Regions from separate parts of the Thalassiella azotivora genome, predicted to be linked through region 1. Evidence: riboswitches for the same ligand, from Rfam matches in the RefSeq annotation. Region 1 holds a riboswitch; the other holds the start of a gene.
The links. A riboswitch is a leader RNA that binds a small molecule or an ion and turns the genes downstream of it on or off. The one in region 1 is predicted to bind cyclic di-AMP.
Positions count from the first base shown of each region.

Region 2: linked by a shared signal. The riboswitch ahead of ACYVQV_RS14260 (C40 family peptidase) and the one ahead of ACYVQV_RS06405 (C40 family peptidase) in region 1 are both predicted to bind cyclic di-AMP.

Region 1 covers NZ_BAAGTX010000007.1:60,833-64,772, forward strand. The annotation lists gene ACYVQV_RS06395 (SDR family oxidoreductase) at 1-404, opposite strand, end outside; gene ACYVQV_RS06400 (D-alanyl-D-alanine carboxypeptidase family protein) at 597-1,850, shown strand; cyclic di-AMP (ydaO/yuaA leader) riboswitch at 2,053-2,189, shown strand; gene ACYVQV_RS06405 (C40 family peptidase) at 2,210-3,064, shown strand; gene ACYVQV_RS06410 (hypothetical protein) at 3,167-3,481, opposite strand; gene ACYVQV_RS06415 (SRPBCC family protein) at 3,688-3,940, opposite strand, start outside.
Region 2 covers NZ_BAAGTX010000020.1:38,486-42,425, reverse strand. The annotation lists gene ACYVQV_RS14270 (DsbA family oxidoreductase) at 1-516, opposite strand, end outside; gene ACYVQV_RS14265 (HNH endonuclease) at 683-1,177, opposite strand; gene ACYVQV_RS14260 (C40 family peptidase) at 1,494-2,264, opposite strand; cyclic di-AMP (ydaO/yuaA leader) riboswitch at 2,269-2,427, opposite strand; gene ACYVQV_RS14255 (hypothetical protein) at 2,640-3,806, opposite strand; gene ACYVQV_RS14250 (metal-dependent transcriptional regulator) at 3,827-3,940, opposite strand, start outside.

The DNA of each region.
Region 1 (3,940 bases):
CCGTGCCCCTGGGCGCGGAAGGCCTCCATCGCCGCCTCGACCTGGGCGTGCGCACCGAGCACGTTCGTCCGCAGGGTCTGGGCGTTCGCCCGCCACCCGCCGGTGCCGACGGGCTGCCCCTTGCCCAGCCCGGCGTTGACGACCACCCGGTCGATGGTGCCGAGCTCCTCACGGAACGACGCGAAGACGTCCATCACCTGCTCGGGGTCGTCGACGTCCAGCCGGCGGACGGCCACCCGCACGCCGGGGTGGGCGTCCAGCAGCTCGGCGCGGAGCTCGTCGAGGCGTTCGGTGCGCCGGGCGCACAGGGCGAGGTCGCGCCCGCGGGCGGCGAGCTCGCGGGCCATCCCGCGGCCCAGCCCGGAGCTGGCCCCGGTGACGAGGACGGTGCGGCGCAGTGGCACGGGGACCTCCGGGAGGCGGGCGGGGACGGTCTCGGGCTGGTGGTGGACCGCACCCTCCCAGATGGCCACCGCGGGCGCGACGGGGGACGCCCGCGCCGGCGACGCCCGGGTGAGCACCCGGGCAGGCGCCTGCCCGGGTGCTCACCCGGGCAGGGGGTCAAGGTGGGGCCGCGACGTGACGATGGCTGCGGTGTGCCCCTTCCCCACCGGCCGGTGCGCCGCTCGCTGACGTGCCTGCTGACCGCGTCCGCGCTGCTCGCGGGTGCGCTGCTGGCCGCGCCCGTCGTGGGCGACCCGTCCGCGGGGCCCTCGGGCTCCGCGGCCTTCGCGGCGTCGTCGGCGTCGTCGGCGTCGTCGGCGCGGCAGGAGGCCGACAGGCTGCGGTCCGAGGCCACCCGGCAGCAGGACGACGTCCGGTCGGCGGAGGACAGGCTCGCGGAGCTGGCGGCGGCGTCCAACGCCGCGCTGGAGCGCTACGAGCGCGCGGAGCAGGCGCTGGACGTCGCGCGCGCGGACCACTGGACGCAGAGCGAGCGGCTGGCGCACGCGCAGGACGCCGCCGCCCGGTCCCGGGGTGACCTCGGCCGCTGGGCGGCGCAGGCGTACCGCAGCTCCGGCGGCACCGACCTGGACGGCGTCGTCCAGGTCCTGCGCGCCGAGGACGCCGAGGACCTCCAGCTGCGGTTGATCACCCTGGAGCGCCTGGGGCGGGTCCGTGACGCCGCGCTGACGCAGGCTGCCGACGCCCAGGAGGTCCAGGACGACGCGGCGCGCCAGGCGGAGGACTCCGCCCGCGCCGCGTTGGAGCTGGCCGCCGCGGCCGACGAGGCCCGGCTGGAGAGCGAGCGCCTCGTCGCCGAGCAGCGCGCCCTCGTGACGACGCTCGCGGAGCGGGCGACGAGCGCGGCGGACGCCGCGGCGCGGGCGGACGCGGAGGCGGCCCGGCTGGAGCAGGCCCGCGCGCTGGTCGCCGGCCAGCCGGCCGTCACGGCCGACCTCACCCAGTCGGTCACGGGTGCGGTCGGGGAGTGCCGGGGAGGGGACCTGCGCGGCTACGCCAACGGCACGATCCCCGCCTCCGCCCTGTGCCCGGTCTGGGGTGCCAGCGGGCACCTGCTGCGGGCTGACGCCGCGTACGCGTTCGAGCAGCTCGCGAAGGCCTACGCCGCCGAGTTCGGCGCGCCGGTCTGCGTGACGGACTCCTACCGCTCCTACGAGGCGCAGGTGCGCGTCAAGGCCAGCAAGCCGCGCCTCGCCGCGACACCTGGCACCAGCAACCACGGCTGGGGCAAGGCCCTGGACCTGTGCGGGGGCATCCAGCGGTTCGGCACGCCCGAGCACCGGTGGATGCAGGTGCACGCGCCGCTGCACGGCTGGTTCAACCCCGGGTGGGCGCAGCAGAACGGCACCAAGCCGGAGCCGTGGCACTGGGAGTTCGCGGGCTGAGCCCGCCGCCGACGACCCGTCGCGACGCGCCCCGACACGAGACCGCAAACACGCCGTCACCCGTTCGGTGCATCGCCGAGTCCATTTCGTGACATCGATGTGACCTACGGTCGCTGGTCACGTACTCTCAGTGTTGCCGGTCGGGGACACCGCCCGGCCCCGCGGGCGGCTCGCCGAACCCTGTCACCGCCCGAGGGTCCGTCCGAGATCCGCACGACAGGGGCGGGGGAACCACTTCCGGGCCCAGCACCACCGGGTCCTCGGGGTGAAGCCTCGAGTCCTCAGGGACGACAGGCCGGGTGACACCTCCCACCCGAACCCGACAGCTCACCTCGTAGGCGTGGACCGAGGTACCGAACGTGTCCAGCCGTGCCACCGCGCGCCACCGCGCCGCCAGTCGCCCCACCACCCCGCTGACCGTCCTCGTCGAGGTCGTCTCCGCCAACGCCACGACGATGACCCGTCGCTCCGCGGTCGTCGCCGCGTCCTCCGGCCTCGTCGTCACGATGGGCCTGCCGGCCGCGACCGCCACCCCGCTCACCGACGGCGGCTCCACCGCCGGCCAGGACGTCGACGCGCCGGCCGACCAGGTCGCCGAGGTGACCGCCCCCGAGGCCGGCACCGAGACCAGCACCGACGCCGGCACCGGGGCCGTCGCCACCGTCAGCGTCCCCGCGGACGCCGCGGTCACCTTCGCCGGCGCCACCCTCACGAGCGTCACGCCCCCGCCGCCGCCCCCGCCGCCGCCCGCGCCGGTGGAGGAGGCCGACGAGGACGAGGCGTCCGGGGCCCGCCAGGACCGCCCCGCCCGCGCGTCCCGCTCCGAGCGGTCCGCCGCCGCCGACTCCGGCAGCCAGTCCGCCACGCGCCCGTCCGCCAGCGAGGCCGCGGGCTCCGTGCTCGCCGTCGCCGAGCGGTACGTCGGGACCATGTACCGCTACGGCGGCACCACGCCCGAGGGCTTCGACTGCTCGGGCTTCACGCAGTACGTCTACGCCCAGCTCGGCGTCTCCCTGCCGCGCACCTCGTCGGCCCAGGCGCAGGCCGGCCGCCGCGTGCCGGCGTCCGAGGCCCGTCCCGGTGACCTCGTCTGGACGCCCGGCCACATCGGCATCTACGCGGGCGGCAACATGATGTACGACTCCCCGCGCACCGGTAAGGCCGTCGCCAAGCGCGAGATCTGGTACACCCCCACGTTCATCCGCGTGGGCTGAGCCCCGGCCGGTGCGCCCGGCGCTCGACGACGGCCCGGCGGGTTGACCCGCCGGGCCGTCGTCGTGCCGGTCGTCGTGCCGGTCGTCGTGCCAGGGCCCGGGTCAGCCGGCGCAGCGCACGCACACCTGGCTGCCGTCGCGACGCAGGACCAGCCGGTGCCCCTGCGCGCAGCGGGCGGCCTTCAGCCGGACGACCAGCTCGGCGACCGAGGGCGACTCGTACTCCGGCCGGCCGTCGACCTCGCGGCGCTCCAGGCCACCCTGCAGGGCCCAGCTCTCGAGCACGTGGGGCTCCACGCCCACCTGCTCGGCGGCCTCCTGCGGCGAGAGCCACCGGTCACGGCCCACCGGCACGGGCGGCTCGGGGACGTCGTCGCGCACCAGGCGCAGCGGGGGGCGGGACGCGGACGTGCTCACGTGCTCCTCCAGGCGGGCACCGTCACCCGGTCACGGGTGCCGGCACCGGTCGGTGTCGGTGGCCTCGCTGCTGGACCGTCTGGGACCTTACCCAGGCCGGGACGAGGCAACCTCCCGAGCCGCGCGCCGTCCCGGGCACCCTCGGCGGGCACCGCGGCCGGTCCGCGCCCGGTCCGCGGATGTCGTCGCGTCCTGCCGTTCCGTGGTCAGCGCCGTTCCAGGACGGCGCACAGGCGCCGCAGGTCCCTGCGGTTCGCGCGACGCACCGCGGCGGCCAGCGCCGGGGCGGCCACCCCGGCGAAGCCGCTCGGCTCCCCCCGGTTGCGCAGGGTCATGCGCGTCCGCCCGCGGCCCTCGTCGGCCCACGTGTACGTCGTCTCCATCGGGAACGGCCCGGCGTCGGTGCTCATCACCAGGCGCTCACCGGGGACGAGCTCGCGGACCACGTACGTGTAGGCG
Region 2 (3,940 bases), on a different contig from region 1:
CTCGCGCACGGCGTCGGCGTACCGGTCCGAGTCGAGCACCAGCCGGACCTCGTCGGCATCGAGGCCGGAGGCGACGGCGAGACGCTCCAGCACGACCGGGTCGTCGATGCGCTGCCCGTCGGTGAAGTAGGCGCTCAACAGCCGCTGCTTGAGGTCGGCCTGCACCGCGGCGCCGCGGTCCGCAGCGGCGTGCAGCAGCCGGTGGGCGTCGAGGGTGGACCGGCCGCGGGCGCGGTCCTGGTGCATCTCGATGCCGTCCTGCGCGGCGACCTCCTCGACCCGGGCCACCATGTCCTCGGCCTCGCGGATGCCGACGCCGTACTTGTCGGCGAGCTTCGCCGCCACGCCTGGCGGGTCGTCGTCCGAGGACGGCGTCGCGGTCGGGTCGAGCTGGAAGCTGCGGTACCGGACCTCGACCTCGTCGGCGTGCGCGAAGGACTCCAGGGCGGTCTCGAGGCGGCGCTTGCCCACGTAGCACCAGGGGCAGACGACGTCGGACCAGATCTCGATGAGCACGTCGGCCCCAACCCCCGCCCGCACCCACCTGTTCCCCGCCCTTGCTCACCCAGCCGGGCTTTGCTCAGCACAACGGGGCGAATCCGACGTCCGGGCACCGCCTGGGTGAGCAAACCCCGCCTGGGTGAGCAAAGCCTGGTGGGGGTGAGCACAGGGGGTGGAGGGGTCAGGCGGCCTCGGGGAGGAACTCGGCCCACCGGGGGTGCCGCGGTTCGCTGCCACGCAGCACCCAGGTCGGGCCGGTGGGCGCCTTGGGGGTGACGAGCAGTCGCCAGCCCATCTCCTCGGGGGTCCGGTTGCCCTTGGTGTTGTTGCAGCGCACGCAGCAGGCGACGAGGTTCTCCCAGGTGTCCCGGCCGCCACGGCTGCGCGGGAGCACGTGGTCGACCGTGGTGGCCGAGCGGCCGCAGTAGGCGCAGCGGTGGGCGTCGCGACGCAGCACCCCGCGCCGGGAGACCGTCGCGACGCGGCCGTAGGGCATCCGGACGTACCGGCTGAGCACGATGACCGCCGGCCGCGGCACGGTCAGCGACCCGGAGACGACGGGAGGGTCGTCCTCAGCCAGCAGCACCGCCTTGCCCGCCAGCACGAGCACCACGGCCCGGCGGAACGAGACGACGGCGAGCGGTTCGTACCCGGCGTTGAGCACCAAGGTGCGCATGGGCGACCCCGTTCGTGCGGCCCAGACGGCTTTCTGGGCGGAGGACGGTCGGGCCGGTGACCGGTGCGCACTCGGCTGCACGGGCCCCAGGACGACGAACGGCGCCGTCCCGAGAGGGACGACGCCGTGGTGGGGCGGACGCGCGCGGGCTGCGCGGTTCCGCTGACCGCGAGCCGGCTCCGTGGCCGCTGCCCGTGGATCGGACGACGGCCAGGCGCGGGCCCGGCGGTTGTGGCACGGAGCACAGCGTACAGAAGCGTCGAACCCGGGTCCTCCACCGAGGACCCGGGTTCGACGACGTGCCGTGCGGGGTTGGTCAGCCGGTCACGCGGATGAACGTGGGCGTGTACCAGATCTCCCGCTTGGAGACGCTCTTACCGGTGCGAGGGGCGTCGTACATCATGTTGCCGCCGGCGTAGATGCCGATGTGGCCCTCGGTCCAGACCAGGTCGCCCGGGCGGGCCTCGGACGCCGACACCCGACGGCCGAAGTCCGCCTGCGCGCCCGACGTGCGGGGCAGGTTGATGCCGACCTGGGCGTAGACGTACTGGGTGAAGCCGGAGCAGTCGAAGCCGCTGGGCGTGGTGCCGCCGTAGCGGTAGGGGGTGCCGACGTAACGCGCGGCGATCTCGAGGACGGCGGCGCCGACCTCGCTGGGGGCGACGTCCGCGGTCGGCAGCGACTCGCGCTCGGTGGTCCGGGAGGCCCGCTCGGACGACCGGGACTCGGAGGCCTCCTGCACCACGGGCGGCGGCGGGGGCGGCGGGGGCGGGGTGGCCTCGGTGAGCGGCTCCGCGGTGAAGCTGACGGGAGCGTCGGCCGGGACGCTGACGAGCCCGTCGGCGGAGGTGGGCGCGGAGGTCTCGGGCTGCGCCGGGGCGGTGGGGGCGCTGTCGGCGCGCTCGGTGACCGGGGCGGCGTCGGCGGCCGGGAGGCCGATGGTGACGACGAGGCCGGAGGAGGCGGCGATGACGGCGGAGCGGCGACCGACGACACCGGCGTTCGAGGTGACGGCGGCGCTGATGGTGGACAGTGGCGTCTTGGGCCGCGCGCTCGCGCGGTGACGCCCCACGGTTCGGGTCGACACGTGCAGTACCTCTCCCATGCCTACGAGGTGAGCTGTCGGGTTCGGGTGGGAGGTAAGTCACCCGGCCTGTCGTCCCGGAGGACTCGAGGCTTCACCCCAAGGACCCGGTGGTGCTGGGCCCGGATGTGGTTCCCCCGCCCCTGCCGTGCGGTGTCTCGTGCGGACCTCGGGTGGTGGCAGGGCTCGGCAACCACTCGAGGGCTGGGCCGACTGGGGTCGACCAGCGACGGCGACCATAGCCCACCCGTTCGGGTGATGTCACACAACCGTCATGGGGATTTTCCGTGTGACCTGAGCCACATCGTGGGCTGCGCCGATCGTGCTGAACGCACTGTGACTGAACGGTTTCGGGGAGTATCGCCGAGGGCGAGGGCGTCAGGGCGGGGGCGCCGTGGACGCCCCGGGCTCGAGCAGCGGGGAGAGCAGCCCACGGACCGCGTGGCCCACGTCGTGCAGGACCGTCGACGCCCGCACCGGCCGCCCCGCGGCCACGGACAGGACGTGGGCCAGGCCCGGCAGCGCCTCGCCGTCCCGTGCCCGCACGCCCTCGTGCAGGGGGTTCCGGAGCCCGGCGGCGCCGTCCGCGAGACCGACCCGGGAGCCCCCGGCCGCCCAGTCCCGCGTCAGCCGGGTCACGGTCTGCGCCCAGGCCCGCGCGACGTCCTCACCGTCCGGCACCCCGAAGAAGTGGCCCACGGGAGCGGCGTGCCGCAGCGCCACCACGGGTGAGCGGCGGAACGCGTGGACCACGGCCATCCGCGTCGCCAGGTCGTCGAGCACGTCGGGCGCGAGCCGGGTGACGACGCCGCACGCCAGGTCGCACCCCGCCGACGCGGGGTTCGGCCGGCCCTGCCCGGGTCGCAGCGCGCACTGGCGCAGGTGCGCCGCCACGCGCGCGTGCCACCTGTCCAGGTAGGCGCGCCACTGCTCCGGCGCCACCGGCTCCGGCGTCACCGGCCCCGGCGCCACCTGCCCCGTCGCACCGGGACGCATCGCCAGGACCCGCTGCGCCGCGGACCGTCGGTTCGGCGGGACGGGGCACCGGTCGGTGCCCCACAGCGTGCCGGCGACGTGACCGGCCAGCCGCACCGGGTCGGCGGCGTGCCCCAGCACCGGCTCCCACGCGAGCACCGGCAGGTACTCGGCGAGCAGGTGCAGCACGAGAGCGACCGCCGCCGTCTCACCTCGCGCCGCGTGGACGTCCAGGCACTCGAGCAGGAGCCCGTAGAGCGGGAGGAGCGAGTCCAACGACCCGCGGGGACCACCCACCGCCTCCGACGGGAACTGCAGCGGCGCCAGCGCGCCGTGCAGCGGGTCACCGGGCGGGACGTCGGCGAACCCCGCCGCGTCCAGCGACAGCAGCCGGCTGCCGGCGTGGCACAGCGACCGCACGTGACGGCGGGTGGCGCCGTCCAGGCCCTCGACGGAGCGCAGTGCCTCGGCGAGCTCGGCGAAGCGCAGGTCGTCGACCAGGGAGCCGAGCACGGCGGCCAGGTCCTCGGCGCGGTCTCCGTCGTGCCCGGGACCGGCCCGCCCGGGCACGACGCCGGCCGTCCGGCCGGTCAGGCGGCGACGAACACGTGGTCGGCGACGCTGCGCGGCAGGTCCACCGACGTCGCCGGGTCGGTGCCGATCCGCACGCCGGAGTCGACCTGCTCGACCGCGACGGTGCCCCC